DNA from 2 places in the Pseudomonas sp. FP603 genome. Region 2 is predicted to be linked to the other one. Evidence: riboswitches for the same ligand, from Rfam matches in the RefSeq annotation. Region 2 holds a riboswitch; the other holds the start of a gene.
What was found. A riboswitch is a leader RNA that binds a small molecule or an ion and turns the genes downstream of it on or off. The one in region 2 is predicted to bind cobalamin.
Positions count from the first base shown of each region.

Region 1: another riboswitch for cobalamin. It lies ahead of cobO (cob(I)yrinic acid a,c-diamide adenosyltransferase); the one in region 2 lies ahead of PSH65_RS13615 (CbtB domain-containing protein).

Region 1 is NZ_CP117431.1:4,976,558-4,984,750, forward strand. It holds gene bluB (5,6-dimethylbenzimidazole synthase) at 1-356, opposite strand, end outside; gene PSH65_RS22955 (cobyrinate a,c-diamide synthase) at 353-1,735, opposite strand; gene cobO (cob(I)yrinic acid a,c-diamide adenosyltransferase) at 1,732-2,343, opposite strand; cobalamin riboswitch at 2,424-2,658, opposite strand; gene PSH65_RS22965 (hypothetical protein) at 2,813-3,397, shown strand; gene PSH65_RS22970 (sorbosone dehydrogenase family protein) at 3,466-4,773, shown strand; gene PSH65_RS22975 (C40 family peptidase) at 4,918-5,454, opposite strand; gene PSH65_RS22980 (C40 family peptidase) at 5,621-6,256, opposite strand; gene hda (DnaA regulatory inactivator Hda) at 6,472-7,176, opposite strand; gene PSH65_RS22990 (AI-2E family transporter) at 7,405-8,193, opposite strand, start outside.
Region 2 is NZ_CP117431.1:2,907,054-2,915,246, reverse strand. It holds gene cobN (cobaltochelatase subunit CobN) at 1-498, opposite strand, end outside; gene cobW (cobalamin biosynthesis protein CobW) at 502-1,563, opposite strand; cobalamin riboswitch at 1,665-1,879, opposite strand; cobalamin riboswitch at 2,068-2,296, shown strand; gene PSH65_RS13615 (CbtB domain-containing protein) at 2,417-2,620, shown strand; gene PSH65_RS13610 (CbtA family protein) at 2,632-3,339, shown strand; gene PSH65_RS13605 (cobalamin biosynthesis protein) at 3,336-3,749, shown strand; gene cobM (precorrin-4 C(11)-methyltransferase) at 3,832-4,578, shown strand; gene nfuA (Fe-S biogenesis protein NfuA) at 4,740-5,324, opposite strand; gene PSH65_RS13590 (fatty acid cis/trans isomerase) at 5,493-7,778, opposite strand; gene metH (methionine synthase) at 7,935-8,193, shown strand, end outside.

The DNA.
Region 1 (8,193 bases), 2.1 Mb from region 2:
ATATGCCGCTCACGATCGTCCATCAGCGCGGCGACCAGCACCTCGGCGCAGTCGTTGATGCCTTCGACCTTGAGCTTCATGAATTCGTCGGAGCGCTCGCCGAGGGCTTCAGCGGTGCGGACGCGTTCGTCTTCCACCAACTGCTGAATCTTGCCGCGCAGTGCCCGGTCGCTGATGCGGATGAATCGCCAGGGCTGCATCAGGCCAACACTCGGGGCCTGATGCGCGGCTTCGAGCAGACGGCGCAGTAACTCGGGCTCGACGGTGCCGCCGCTGAAGTGGCGCATGTCGCGGCGTTCGCCGATGGCTCGGTAGACCGCAGCGCGTTCGGCTTCGGAAAAGGCGTTGTCCGTCATGGCCTCTTCGCGGGCAAGCCCGCTCCTACAGGGTTTAGGTGATCCAATGTAGGAGCGGGCTTGCCCGCGAAGGCGGCCTCACGGCCAGGCGCAAACAACGCGGCAATCGCCGATGGATTGGACGGAAAATAAAAGTGCACATAAGAAGCCGTCATCCGCCCCTCACGATAAACCGCCTCCGCCCCTCGCCCGCCATTGGGGCTCACGCCACGCGCAATCGGCTCAAGCTCGGTGCTGGTCAACGAGTGGTGATACGTGTGCCCACGCAGCAAACCTTCCGGCAACTCCACCGCCTGCAAGGCCAACGCGGCGAGACGCTTCTGCATCACCGCATCACCGGCCAGCAAGCCAACCAGTTCAGCGCGCGTGCCCTCGACATCGGTCAAGGAATCCAGCAGATACAGCATGCCGCCACACTCGGCCAGCAACGGTTTGCCCGCCGCGTGGTGAGCGCGGATCGCGTTCAGCATCGGTGTGTTTTGCGACAACGCCACATGGTGCAATTCGGGGTAGCCGCCCGGTAGATAAAGGCTGTCTGCCTCCGGCAACCCGGTGTCGCGGATCGGCGAGAAGAAAGACAATTGCGCGCCCATGGCCCGCAGCAGATCCAGGCTCGCGCCGTAGGTAAACGCGAAAGCTTCGTCCCGGGCCACGGCAATCCGCACACCGGCCAGCAACGGTTCGGCGGCGATTATTTCAGGCGCGGTGAATTCCACGGCCGGCGGTAAAGCCACATCGCAACTGCTGGCCAGTGACTCGGCCGCCGCATCGAGACGCAGGTCGAGATCATTCAATTCACTGGCCTGAACCAGACCGAGATGCCGACTTGGCAATTCAATGCCGGTCTCCCGGGACAATGCGCCGTACCAGCGCAAGCCTTCCGTCAGGCTGCCTTCGAGCAACTGCGCATGACGCAAGGTGCCGACCCGGTTGGCCAACACACCGGCAAACGGCAAGTCCGGCTGATAGCGTGCAAGGCCCAGGGCCAGCGCGCCAAACGTCTGCGCCATGGCGGTGCCGTCGATCACGCCGAGCACCGGCACACCGAAGTGCCGCGCCAGGTCGGCGCTGGACGGCGTACCGTCGAACAGCCCCATGACGCCTTCGATGAGGATCAGATCGGCTTCGCCAGCGGCCTCCCACAAAAGCCGTCGACTTTCTTGTTCGCCGACCATCCACATGTCGAGTTGATAGACCGGTGCACCGCTGGCGCGCTCGAGAATCATCGGGTCGAGAAAGTCCGGGCCGCATTTGAACACGCGAACCTTGCGCCCCTGATTGCGATGCAAACGGGCGAGCGCGGCGGTGACGGTGGTCTTGCCCTGACCGGAGGCCGGCGCGGCAATCAGTACCGCCGGGCAATGCCGGGGTTGATTCACAGCTCGACGCCTTTTTGCGCTTTGATTCCGGCCTGGAAGGCGTGCTTGATCATGCCCATTTCAGTGACGGTGTCGGCCAGCTCGATCATCTCTGGTTTGGCGCCACGACCGGTGACCACCACGTGCTGCATCGGTGGACGGGCCTGCAAGTCGCTGAGCACCTGATCGAGATCGAGATAGCCGTGCTTGAGGGCGATGTTCAACTCGTCGAGCACCACGAGGCCAATGGCCGGATCACGCAGCAATTCGCGGGACACCGCCCACGCGGCTTCGGCGGCGGCAATGTCACGCTGGCGGTCCTGGGTTTCCCAGGTGAAGCCCTCGCCCATCACATGAAAACGCACCTGCTCAGGAAAGCGCCGGAAGAACAGCTCCTCGCCGGTGCTGCTGCGCCCCTTGATGAACTGCACCACGCCGCACTGCATGCCGTGGCCCATGGCCCGGGAAAGCATGCCAAACGCCGAACTGCTCTTGCCTTTGCCGTTGCCAGAGAGCACCAGCAGCAAACCGCATTCATTCGGGGAGTTGGCGATGCGTTCGTCGATCACCGCTTTTTTGCGCAGCATGCGCGCCAGATGGCGTTCGTCACGATCGGGGGTATCAGTCATGGGGGAGCTCTCCGTTGAGGCTGGATAACGGCGGGCAGGCACAAGAATAGACGGCAAGAAGCCTGGCATCGCCCACCGTGATGCCGTTGGATGAATCAGGCCGGTCTCCGGGCTCATGAGCGGCTTGTGCCTGACTGCGCGCCTTCCCATGTCGACAGTCGACACAGTGGCTCAAGACGCAGCTTTTACTCATTTACCGTTGCGGGGGCAGCGCCGGGATCATGACTCTTCATCGCTTGAAGATAGTCACTCACCGGCTTCCCTGTTTCACTCTGTCGGCCACCGCCACAGAGCACCTGAAACAAGCCGCGAAGGTTAGAGGGTTGGGGGTGGAGCGTCAATTAAAGCCGGGACGCCGCTGAGCGAATAACTGCCATCGATCAATTAACTGACGCCAATCTTGTGCCACACTGTCAGCAGTGATATCAAAGAGCCACAACCTCACAACACAATAACAAGGGTGAGCCACATGCAAGGCATGATCATCAGCAATCCGAAGCTGGAATTCCTGCGACCGGTGCTGGAACGCTGGTTTGACTGTATCGACCGCTATAACGCTGTTCGCGGCGATAACGACACACCTTATTGGTACGACGAAAAAGCCAACCTCAGCCTGCTTTCCGCCGCGGCCTGGATGGCGGAAATGGTCACCTTGCAACAAACGTCGACGCGCAAGCAGAACGAAGAAGGCGAACGCAACGCCCGCGCCGATCTGTTTATCGCCAGCAGCGAAGAACGCGCGTATCTCCAGGCCACCCAGCGCTGGCCGCGGGTCAATAGCTTGAACCTGACTCAGGCATTGGCGGACATCACCAGTGACGCGAAGCGAATCAGCTACGCAAGCGATCTGAAACTCGGCTGCCTGTTCGTAGCGCCGCAAAAAGCTCAGCAGAGCGCTACCCCGGAAGAACTTCAGGACATGGTCGACGACCTGCAAAAGGAACACAGCTGCGCCGTGGCCTGGTATTTCCCATACGCCTACCGCAAGTTGCGCAATGAAGCCGGCAACTACCATCCAGGCATCGCTGTTCTGCTCAAGGAAGCCCGCGGCTGACCGGTTGAACCATCGAGCGTCTACGCTTCTCTATGATTACGTCAATGCATTCATAGGGAAGATCAGTAATGCGCAAACCCCAGCTCGTTTTCATCATCGCGCTCGCCGGAGGGCTCGCCGCCTGTGGTGAAACCTCCAGCCTGCAAGTCTCGGATGGCACAGGCCCCTCGCCCAAACTGCCAGAACCCAATAAAACCCTGATCCCGACGGTTAACATCGCCCCGGCGATCGGCTGGCCTGAGGGCAAGAAACCTGTCGCCGCGCCAGGAACTCAAGTGGCGGCATTTGCCGAAGGCCTCGAACACCCGCGCTGGCTCTATGTATTGCCCAACGGCGATGTGCTGGTGGCCGAAACCAATGCACCGGCCAAATCCGATGGCGGTATTCGTGGCTGGATCATGGGCAAAGTCATGGGCCGCGCCGGTGCCGGCGTCCCCAGCCCGAACCGCATCACCCTGCTGCGGGACAAGGACCACGACGGCGTCGCCGAAACCCGCACAGTATTTCTGGAAAATCTCAACTCCCCCTTCGGCATGACCCTGGTCGGCAAGGACCTGTACGTTGCCGATACTGACCGCTTGCTGCGCTTCCACTACGAAGACGGCGAGACAGCGATCAAGTCGCAGCCAATCAAAGTGGTCGATCTACCGGGCGGTACGCTGAATCACCACTGGACCAAGAACGTCATCGCCAGCAGGGATGGCAGCAAGCTGTACGTCACCGTGGGCTCGAACAGCAACGTCGGTGAAAACGGCATGGATCAGGAGGAAGGCCGCGCGGCGATCTGGGAAGTCGATCGCGCCACCGGCAGCCATCGGATCTTCGCCTCGGGGATTCGCAATCCAAACGGTCTGGCCTGGGAGCCTCAGAGCGGTGCACTGTGGACCGCCGTCAACGAGCGGGACGAAATCGGCAGCGACCTGGTGCCGGACTACATCACATCTGTGAAGGACGGCGGGTTCTACGGCTGGCCCTACAGCTATTACGGCCAGCACGTCGACATTCGCGTCGAACCGCAAAACCCTGATCTGGTGGCCAAGGCGATTGCACCGGACTACGCGGTGGGGCCACATACCGCATCACTGGGCCTGACATTCGCCGAAGGCAGCAAGTTGCCCGCGCCATTCACCCAAGGTGCATTCATCGGCCAGCATGGTTCGTGGAACCGCAAGCCACACAGTGGCTACAAAGTGATTTTCGTGCCGTTCAGCGCCGGCAAACCGGCCGGACAACCGGTGGATGTGCTCACTGGCTTCCTCAACGACGAGGAAAAAGCCATGGGCCGGCCGGTGGGCGTGGTGATCGATCAGCAGGGCAGCTTGCTAGTGGCGGATGATGTGGGGAACAAGGTGTGGCGCGTGTCGGCTGCTCCGTAACCACAACACACATCCCCTGTGGGAGCGGGCTCGCCCGCGATAGCGGCAGCCCAGACTACATCGATGTTGAATGTGCTGACGTCATCGCGGGCAAGCCCGCTCCCACAGGAGATCAGCGTTTACGAGCGCTCATGACAATTCAGGCTACGGATTATGTGCCAAATGCTCAGGTTGCAAGACGCGCTTGGCGCTCAGATAGGCTTTCTGCCAGTAAGCTTTGGACAAGCTATCCAGCTTGACCGTGCCGCCCGTGGCTGGCGCGTGGACGAAGCGGCCTTCGCCGACGTAGATCCCGGCGTGGCTGACCTGGGAGCCGCCATTGGTGGCGAAGAAAATCAGGTCACCGGTTTGCAGGCCTTCCTTGCCGACATTGGGGGCTTGCATGCCGATCATTTCGCGCGTGGAACGCGGCAAGGAAATGCCTGTGACATCGCGATACACATAACCGATCAGCCCGCTGCAATCGAACCCGGAATCCGGCGTGTTGCCGCCCCAGCGGTAAGGCGTTCCCACCAGACCCAGCGCGCGAAACAGCACGTCTTCTGCCGCAGGAGAAAAGGCTTGGGAAGGACCGAAAACAATCGGTGCGCGGACCACCGGCGCAGGTGGCGGTGGGCGGCTGGCGCAGGCGCTGAGCAGCGCTGCGAAGAACATGAGCGTGAGGCGGGCCGACATCGTCATAAGCAGAACATCCTGATCTGGCTGCGGCTTTTTTCTGCCGTAAAGACAGAAAAGAAAACCGCCTGCGCAGGACGCAGGCGGTTTGCCATCAATAATAGATCAGGATTCTAGCGGCTACGCGGCAAACTTCAAGTAAGACTTTAAGTTCGCCTTATAAACTGTCCGCTTACTTGCGTGCAGTGACGATAGGGGCTGCAGCCGGAGCCATTGCGAGTGCACGCTTGGCTTCGATGAAGGTCTTGCTCCAGTAGCTGTCGCCCAGGCTATCGATCCGGACACCACCGCTTTTGCGGCTGCTGGAGTGGATGAACTGGTTGTCACCCAAGTAGATCCCGGCGTGGCTGACACGACCGCGACGACCATTGGTGGCGAAGAACAGCAGGTCACCCGGCTTGAGGGCGCTGCGAGCAACCAGAGGAGCGTCAACGTTGATCATTTCGCGGGTAGAGCGCGGCAGGTTCATGCCGGCTTCTTCACGGAACAGATAACCGATGAAGCCACTGCAGTCGAAGCCGGCTTCGGAGGTACCACCGAAACGGTAACGGGTACCGATCAGGGACATGCCACGTTCGAGGATGCTGTCGGCCAGAACCGGAAGCTGGTACGACTTGCCATCGGCGAAGTCTGCCAGTTCTTTATCGGTGACCACCTCTTCCTGGAAAAGAACGGAAGAAGACTGCGCGGTAACTGAATTTGAAACCTGCTGTTTTGGCTCTTGCTGGGACACTGGAGAGTGGGCAGCGCAACCGAACAACAGGGTGACGAGTGCGAGAGGCACGAGGGGTGCGAAGCGATTTAGCATGGGCACGACCGTGGCTGATAGTTTCTAAAGAAGCCGAGACTATGCCCGCTATCAACCTCATTTGCAAATTCAATCGATCTTTATGTGACTTATCGGTTTCTCGTTTCCATCTAAGCGCTTAAGCCCGTTTTAGACGTTAGCGCAGCCTGCAACCGTGCAGGAAAGCGGATTTTCTGGCGCCTTTAATATGCCGAAACCCGCTAAAAACCTGAGCTTTACCAGCCCAATGTCTCTTTCAGGAACGGGATTGTCAGCTTGCGCTGGGCTTGAAGGGAGGCCTGATCGAGGCGCTCAAGCAGCTCAAAAAGTGCACTCATACTGCGGGTACCGCGGGTCAAAATAAAATGCCCGACTTCGTCAGTCAGGTGCAGGCCACGACGGGATGCACGCAACTGCAAAGCACGTAATTTGTCTTCGTCAGAGAGTGGGCGCATCTGGAAGATGAGTGCCAGTGTCAGCCGCGACTTGAGGTCTGCCAGCTTCACCGGCAGTTCGCGCGGGGATGTCGAGGCCGCGATCAACAGACGCCGACCGCTGTCACGCAGACGATTGAACAGATGGAACAGCGCCTCTTCCCAATCCGCCTTGCCGGCGACCGCCTGCAAATCATCCAGGCAGACCAGTTCGTACTGTTCGAGGTTGTCGAGAATTTCGATGCCGCGGTCCAGCAACTCGGCCAGCGGCAGGTACACCGCCGGCTCCCCCAGTTGTTCGAAGCGCAGACACGCCGCCTGCAACAAATGCGTGCGTCCTACCCCGTCCTTGCCCCAGAGGTAAATCAGGCTTTCCGTCCAGCCGGCGTCGGCTTCGCAGAGCCGCTCGACATAGCCGAGTGCAGCGGCATTGGCGCCTGGGTAGTAATTGATAAAGGTAGCGTCATCACGCAGACGCACACCTAGGGGCAGCTGAATCGGTTTCATGCTGACTGAACAGTTCCAAAGGAACCGTTAGTGGCCTCTGTGTAAAGTTTGCGAAGTTTATACCCGTGAGGCTGACCGCACAATGCGACAGACCACAAGCAAAATCAAAGGTTTGCGTTAACGTACTGGTTTTATGACAGTTTCTTTGACGGCGCATGTGACAGCCACGCGAGTGATACGGGCAAACCTGGCACGAAACCAGACTGCCCGCTACGAGCGATTAAAAACTTACAGCTCGGATTCCTCGACACCGCCGTAGATATCTGAATCCTTATACAAATCGTGTACGTGACGCACCAGCACCATGATTACCGCCGCCACCGGCAACGCCAGCAACACACCGGTAAAACCAAACAGCTCACCGCCGGCCAGGATCGCGAAGATCACCGCCACCGGGTGCAGGCCGATCCGGTCACCCACCAGCAACGGCGTCAGGACCATGCCTTCCAGCGCCTGGCCGACCATGAACACCGCGACAATACCGATCATGGGATACAAATCGCCACCGAACTGGAACAGACCGGCAATCAACGCCGCACCAATCCCGATGACGAACCCCATGTACGGCACGATCGCCGCCAACCCGGCAATCAAACCGATCAACAGCCCCAGCTCCAGCCCGACGATCATCAAGCCTGCGGCGTAGATCACGCCCAGGGCCAGCATCACCAGCAATTGCCCGCGCACGAACGCCCCGAGCACTTCATGGCATTCTCCCGCCAGGGACATGACGCGCTCTTCACGATCACGGGGCAGCAGGCTGCGGATCTTGGCCATCATCAGATCCCAGTCACGCAGCAGATAAAAACTCACCACCGGAATCAGCACCAGGTTGGCCAGCCAGCCAATCAGCGCAAGGCCCGAAGCCGTCGCCTGACTCAGTACCATGCCGACAACATCGGTGGTCTGGCCCATGTGCGCGCTGAACGCCGCCTTGAGCTTGTCGAACTTCCAGAAACCGTCTGATAACCCCATCTTCGATTGCGCCCACGGCACGGCGGTGTGCTGCAACCAGTC
Region 2 (8,193 bases):
TGGGTAGTCGCGGCCCAGCCAGCGATTGGCGAGGCAGCGAAACAGGTCGAGCGCGTTGGCCATGCCGCCCTGACGCAGGAAGTGCCAGAGCCGGTCGCGGTCTTGCGCGGTTACGGTGCTCAGGTCACTGAGTTCCGGGTCCGGGCGATCGTCCCCCGGCACCAGAATCAGTTGCACGCCGCGCTGGGACAATTCCACCAGACGCTCGATGCCGTAACGCCAATAGGCGATGCCGCCGTGCAGCGAGATCAGAATCACCTTGGCGTGGCGCAGCACTTCGTCGACGTAGAGATCGACCGAGGCGTGATTCTGCACCTGCATCGGGTTGGCCAGGCGTACGCTCGGGTAATCGTCGGGCAACTGCTGCGCCGCTTCGGCGAGCAGCGCCAGGCTGGAATCACCGCTGCACAGGATCACCAGCTCGGCGGGGGTTTGTCCAAGGTCGGCAATGTTGTCATCCGACACGAAACCGCCGGGCTGGGTCCTGAGCAGGTGCATGATTTAAACGCTGAGCGCAGCGCGCAATTGCGCTTCGAGCTGGGCGGCGTCCAGCGCCTGACCAATCAACACCAGTCGCGTGGTGCGTGCCTCTTCGGCGCCCCACTGACGGTCGAAGTGTTTGTCGAAACGCGTGCCCACGCCCTGGATCAGCAGGCGCATCGGCTTGTTCGGCACCGCCGCGAAACCTTTGACCCGCAGAATGCCGTGCTGGACCACCAGTTGCGTCAGCGCGTCCATCAGCAGGCTTTCGTCGGCTTGGGGCAGCTCGATCGAGATGGAATCGAACGCGTCATGGTCGTGGTCGTCTTCGCCTTCATGGTGATGATCGTGATGGCTGTGGCGGCTGTCGATGTGTTCTTCTGAACCGGCGCCGAGGCCGATCAGCACGTCCAGAGGCAAACGACCGCTGCTGGCTTCGATGACTTTCACCGCTGGCGGCAGTTCTTCGGCGACTTCCAGGCGCACACGGGCCAGGTCTGCGGCGCTGATCAGGTCGGCCTTGTTGAGAATCACCAGGTCGGCGCTGGCCAGTTGGTCGGCGAACAGCTCGTGCAGCGGCGATTCGTGGTCCAGGTTCGGGTCGAGTTTGCGCTGGGCATCGACCTGATCCGGGAACGCAGCGAAGGTGCCAGCCGCGACAGCCGGGCTGTCGACCACGGTGATCACCGCGTCAACCGTGCAGGCGCTGCGGATTTCTGGCCATTGGAAGGCTTGAACCAAAGGCTTTGGCAGGGCCAGGCCCGAAGTTTCGATGAGGATGTGGTCGAGGTCGCCGCGACGAGCGACCAGTTCGCGCATCACCGGGAAGAATTCTTCCTGAACCGTGCAGCACAGGCAGCCGTTGGCCAGTTCATAGACGCGACCGCTGGCTTCTTCTTCGGTGCAACCGATCGAGCACTGCTTGAGGATTTCGCCGTCGATGCCCAGCTCGCCGAACTCGTTGACGATCACCGCGATACGGCGGCCCTGGGCGTTGTCGAGCATGTGGCGCAGCAAGGTGGTTTTGCCCGAGCCGAGGAAGCCGGTAACGATGGTGACGGGGAGTTTGGCCAGTGTTTTCATCGGATGCCCTTTGGCAAGGTGGCGGGCATACGGGACGACGACTGGCAACGCGGGCGCGCGTGCCTGAAGAGTTCGCCACCGGATCACCCCGCCCGGTTGAAAGTGAGAATCTGTTTCGAGGCAGGTCTCCTGGCTGACGGTGTGCCAATCGTTCGACTGGCGTTTGCTGCGCCTTCCCGCGAACCTGATGGATCAGGGCTTGCAGTGGCGTGGCAGCGAACATCACCGTTCACAGTTGCGGGGGCAGCCGCGGCATCGACCGCGTTCCCTTCTTAGCTTCGGCAGACACCGAAGAACCTCGAAAGCGCAAGGCTACGCATCGTGTGGGGGCGGGTCAATGTCCATGCCGCGTTCTGTGGCGGCTGGGATGACGCCATCGCGGGCAAGCCCGCTCCCACAGTTGATCGCATTCCCTTGTGGGAGCGTGGCTTGCCCGCGATGCAGACGACCGGGTTCCGAGTTGAGAACCCCTGCCAATTGACGCCCAACCCCCGCCCATGCTCTCCTACACGCCTTGTTACGGGTGCCCTTCACAGGGTGAAACGGGAAACCGGTGAATCATGTGCTTTACTCTAAAGCCATGTCAGTCCGGTGCTGCCCCCGCAACGGTAAGCGAGTGAAGCGTCAGATCCACTGTGCCCGTCATACGGCATGGGAAGGTGATGCTTGCAGGTCCAGGCGTTAGCCCTGCCCCTCGCGAGCCCGGAGACCGGCCCGCAACACAAAGTGACTTTTACGTTCACTGAATAACAAACCCGCGGTGGGCGGGCGCTGTTCGAAATCTCTGCGTGCCCCGGCGTGCGGAGGTTTTCATGCGCTCTATTCACCCGCTGACAGACCAGAGGGAAGCGCCATGTCGATCATCAGCAGCACCGGCAGCAACACCGATAAGAGCATCGCCAGCACCACCACGACCCTGAGCCAACGCCTGACCGCCGCTTTTTGTGCGTCGATCCTTGGCGCGTGCCTTGTGTATTTCGCCGGTTTCTCGCACATCGAAGCGGTGCACAACGCCGCGCACGATACCCGTCACAGCTCCGCCTTTCCGTGCCATTGAGACCTGTTGACATGATCAAGCGTATTGCGCAAACCGCAGGGTTCACCGGGCTGCTGGCCGCCCTGCTGCTGACCCTGCTGCAAAGCTTCTGGGTAGCCCCGCTGATTTTGCAGGCCGAGACCTACGAAAAATCCGAACCGGCCGCTGTTGAAATCCACGAGCACGCCGCGGGTGCTGTCACCGCTCACACTCACGATGCGCAAGCCTGGGAACCTGAAGACGGCTGGCAGCGCGTGCTGTCGACCACCGGCGGCAATCTGGTGGTAGCGGTCGGTTTCGCCCTGATGCTTGCGGGTCTCTACACCTTGCGCGCTCCACGCCGTACCTCTCAGGGCCTGCTCTGGGGTCTGGCCGGTTATGCGACGTTCGTGCTGGCGCCAACCCTCGGCCTGCCACCTGAACTGCCAGGCACTGCCGCGGCGGATCTGGCGCAACGGCAGATCTGGTGGATTGGTACTGCCGCCTCCACCGCTGTCGGCATCGCGCTGATCGTGTTCAGCCGCCACTGGCTGATGAAGATCCTCGGCGTGGCGATTCTGGCCGTCCCGCACGTCATCGGCGCGCCACAACCGGAAGTCCATTCGATGCTGGCGCCGGAAGCCCTGGAAACGCAATTCAAAATCGCTTCGCATCTGACCAACGTGGTGTTCTGGCTGGCCCTAGGCCTGATCAGCGCCTGGTTGTTTCGCCGCAAAAGCGATGGCCAATACTCCGCATGACTGACGTCAGCGCAGCGCCGACCTTGGTGGTCGGCCTGGGCTGCCAGCGCGGCTGCCCCGTCAGCACGCTGCGGGCGCTACTTGATCAGGCGTTACAGGCCCATCAAATCGAGCTTCGTGAGATCAAGGCCTTGGCCAGTATCGACCTCAAGCGCGAAGAACCCGCCCTGATCGAACTGGCTGAGCAACTGGCGTTGCCGCTGATGTATTTCAGCAGCGAACAATTGGCCGGTTATGAACCGCAACTCAGCCACCACTCGGACATCGCGTTCGAACGCACCGGCTGTTACGGCGTAGCGGAAAGTGCCGCGCTGGCACTGGCCGAACAATTGGCTCAGGCACCGGCAAAGTTGCTGATTCCACGACAGAAATACGCCCAGGCCACCCTGGCATTGGCCAGCGCCGCGTAAAATCCCCGATAATCCCCGCCTTCGATCATGAGCAATCTTCATCTGAAGTGTGCCCATGCCCTTTTTCTGACAGGAAACGACGATGACCGTCTACTTCATTGGCGCAGGCCCCGGCGACCCGGAACTGATCACCGTCAAAGGCCAGCGGCTGATTCGTAGCTGCCCGGTCATCATCTATGCAGGCTCCCTCGTGCCCGCCGCCGTGCTGGAGGGTCACCGGGCCGAACAGGTGGTCAACAGCGCCGAATTGCACCTGGAACAGATCATCGAGTTGATCAAGACCGCCCATGCCAACGGCCAGGACGTGGCCCGGGTGCATTCCGGCGATCCGAGCCTGTACGGCGCGATTGGCGAGCAGATTCGCTACTTGCGTGAACTCGACATTCCTTTCGAAATCATTCCTGGCGTCACCGCCACTGCCGCTTGTGCGGCGCTTTTGGGTGCTGAACTGACCTTGCCGGACGTGTCACAGAGCGTGATTCTGACCCGCTACGCCGACAAGACCGCGATGCCGGCCGGGGAAGAACTCGGTAGCCTGGCGCAGCATGGGGCGACCATGGCGATCCACTTGGGGGTCAATCATCTGGAGAAAATCCTCGCCGAACTGCTGCCGCACTACGGCGCCGATTGCCCGATCGCGGTGATTCATCGGGCGAGCTGGCCGGATCAGGATTGGGTGGTGGGGACGCTGGCGGATATTGCCGGGAAGGTTCAAGCCAAGGGATTTCGCCGCACGGCGCTGATTCTGGTGGGCCGGGTGTTGGGCAGCGATCACTTTAGTGAGTCGTCGTTGTATCGCGCGGGGCATGCGCACCTCTACAGACCCTGAGATGATCGTTCCCACGCTCTGCGCGGGAATGCCTCAATGGACGCTCTGCGTCCGCTCTTGGGACGCGGAGCGTCCCGGGCTGCATTCCCACGCAGAGCGTGGGAACGATCAAAAAAAAACGGTGCTCACGGGCACCGTTTTTTTATGTCGCAGCGAACACCTTAGTAGTAGGCGTTTTCTTTCTGCGTGTGGTCGGTCACGTCACGAACGCCCTTGAGCTCGGGAATACGCTCGAGCAAGGTGCGCTCGATGCCTTCGCGCAGGGTGACGTCTGCCTGGCCGCAGCCCTGGCAACCGCCGCCGAATTTCAGCACCGCGATGCCGTCTTCGACCACATCGATCAGGCTGACCTGACCGCCGTGGCTGGCCAGCCCCGGGTTGATCTCGGTTTGCAGGTAGTAGTTGATGCGCTCGTTGACCGGGCTGTCGGCGTTGACCATCGGTACTTTGGCGTTTGGCGCCTTGATGGTCAGCTGGCCGCCCATACGGTCGGTCGCGTAGTCGACTACCGCATCGTCCAGGAATGCTTCGCTGAACGAGTCGATGTAAGCGGTGAAGCTTTTGAGCCCCAGCGCCGTGTCTTCAGGTTTTTCTTCGCCCGGCTTGCAGTAGGCAATGCAGGTTTCGGCGTACTGGGTGCCAGGCTGGGTGATAAAGACGCGGATGCCGATACCCGGGGTGTTCTGCTTGGAGAGCAGATCAGCCAGATAATCGTGGGCGGCGTCGGTAATGGTAATAGCGGTCATGGAAACTCCTCGCAGGCTTGGACGCAGTTTACGCCAATCATCGCGCCGGACAAAGTCCTAGTATTTTTGTCGGGAAAGATGCGCTGATCGATGATCCTCTGATCACCGCAGCCCCCTCGCCACAGGTCGCTCCTACAAGGGTTCGGCAGTGCGTGTTCAGGCTTTCAATCAAAGATTCTCGTAGCGGTTCATATCCAGCACGCCCTCTTCCACCGGGTCGGTGTCGTGGATGTAGCGGCTCAGATCATGGAAATACTGCCAGAACTGCGGATGGCTGCGGCGAATGCCCCAGCGTTCGACGATTTTCTCGAAACTGGCGGCGTCCCTGGCATTTTCCATCGCGTCGACGAACGCGGGCACTTGCCCGGCCGGGATGTTGAACATGAAGTTGGGGTAGCTGCTGAGTACCCCCGGATAAATCGTCAACGTATCGAGCCCTGGCTGATAGCGCAGCGATTCACCGAGCAGGAACGCCACGTTACTGTGGGCGCGATTGCGCAGCAGGCTGTAGACCTCGCGCTTGCCGCTTGGGGTCTCGATGCGCAACATCGTGGCTTCTGGCAACTGATCGATGACCTTCAGCCCCGCAGCCGGACGTGAAGTCAGGTGGCTCAAGGCCTGTTCGGCGTTCTGCAAGGCCAGATCGATGTTCGGCCGCGAGCAGTAAGCGCCATCGCAGCGGTTGATCGGGTCAGTCTTGGCATTGAGTTCGCCGTACCGGGCCAGCAACTGTAGGGCGAAATCGCGTTTGGGGTCCTTTTCGTCCAGCGTCAGCGCCGTTGGTTTGTCGTTATCGATGTACTCATAATCCAGCCACATCTTGAACTTGCCACCGTTCTGATACCAATCGTCGAGGTAACCGTCCCGTGAGTCGGCCGGCATCAGACGCAAGAAGTTCTGCTCGGCACCGTTGCGAATCAGGTCGAAGTACAGCCGGGTCTGTGCCTGATGGGAGACGTTGCCGAACACATCGAAGTTGACCGCCAACTGGTAATACGTACGCTCCAGCAACGGGTAATCGAACAGCCAAATGGTTTGCGGGACGTCACCGATCAGGCCTTTGTTCACCGAAGCGCTGTCGAAATGCCGGAAGATGCTCAGCAGTGCGTTGTCATTGCCGGCCCACAGGGTCGACCAGCTCGGTGCCGGCAGGTCAGCGTAGCTGTCGCGGCGCAAGGCTTCGTATTCGTTGCGTTTGTCGCGGTAGGCGTGCCACAAGCTCAGGACGCTGCCGACGTCATCGTTCTGCCCCGGCATCGCCAGCAACGGCGTGGCCTGGCCACGATAGTTCGGGTCGGTGATGTAAAGGTCATGCTCCGGGGCCTGGAACAACGCCCAGAAGTTGTCGCGAATCACGTCGGTGGCGATCTGGCCGCGGCAGACCGGGCCACGAATAAAGGTGCGCACAAAGTACTCGGCGTTATCGAGCATGAACTGGTAACGCGCCTGGGCCGGGATGGCCTCAAAGGTCGTGAACGGATTGGCCCGTCGCTCCGGCCCGTAACCTGGCAGCGCATTGACCTGCCAATTGCCGCTGTAAAACAGGCTTTTGATCCGCGCCATCTTCGCCGCGCTCAGCGGATAGGTGATGTGGGTCTTGTGCACGATCACGCCTTGCACCGGCCATAAACGGTAATAGACCTGAGTGCCCGGATCGTCATTCGGACGGCGGGTGTTGATCAAATCAATTGGCTGCCCCGTCGGCGTGCGCGAACGTACCCACTGAAAGAAATGCCCCGGCTCGCCGTCCTTGAAATAGAGGTGCGCCAGAAACCAGTGCTCGAACAACCAGCGCCCCACCAGACTCTCCCGGGCGCCCGGCGCGTTGAGCAGGTTCTCCCACTGCACCACCTGCAAGGCTTCCCTGGCGCTGGGCACCAGGCCCTGCTCATCGATTGGCGCACCGGAGGCCAGCCAGCGTTGCAACGTCTGGTATTGCTGATCGGTCAGGCCGGTGACCGCCAGCGGCATGCCTTCTTTCGGGTGGGAGCTGGTATAGCCGTCGAACTCCGCCGGCATGGCGCACATATTTTCCCGGTTCAGGCCCAGGACGATGTCTTCCGGCAACTTGGCGTTGGGTTGCAGCGGGGTTTTGTGCCCCAATTCAAGCATGCGCGCCATCAGTGCCGCCTGACTGCCCTGGGCGTCGAGCACTGAATAAAAGCCCTTTTGCTGCCAGGCACGCTTGCCGAAGGCGTCATAAAACAGCCGGGTCGGCGCTGCGGCCTGGCTGCGATCGCCGTCATAGACCGGCGCCTTCGTTGCACCTCGGGCCGCCCCTTCGCCACTGCCCAGATTGAGCTGACAGGCGGAGTCGTAGCAGGCATGGCAGGCCACGCACTTTTCGGTGAAGATCGGTTGAATGTCGCGGACGTAGGAAATATCCGGACCTTGCGCAACGGCGCCCCCGCTTAAAAACAGCATCAATAGGCTGGTGACGACGCGATACGACATATCCCTGGTCCTGATCATGAGAAAAACGCCGCGATTCTACCGGTCTGGGCCGCGCCCCAACATGAACGATATTCATGCAAAACCCGCACATGCTCCAAAAGCGCACAGGTTTGTTATTATCCCGCCCCTTCGTCATGGCCTTACCGAGTAGTCCAAATGTCCGATCGCAGCGTTCGCCTTCAAGCTCTCAAGCACGCCCTCAAAGAGCGCATCCTGATTCTCGATGGCGGCATGGGGACGATGATCCAGAGCTACAAGCTCGAGGAGCAGGATTACCGTGGCAAACGCTTCGCTGACTGGCCGAGCGATGTCAAAGGCAACAACGACCTGTTGGTGCTGACGCGCCCGGACGTGATTGGCGGCATCGAGAAGGCCTACCTGGACGCCGGCGCCGACATTCTGGAAACCAACACCT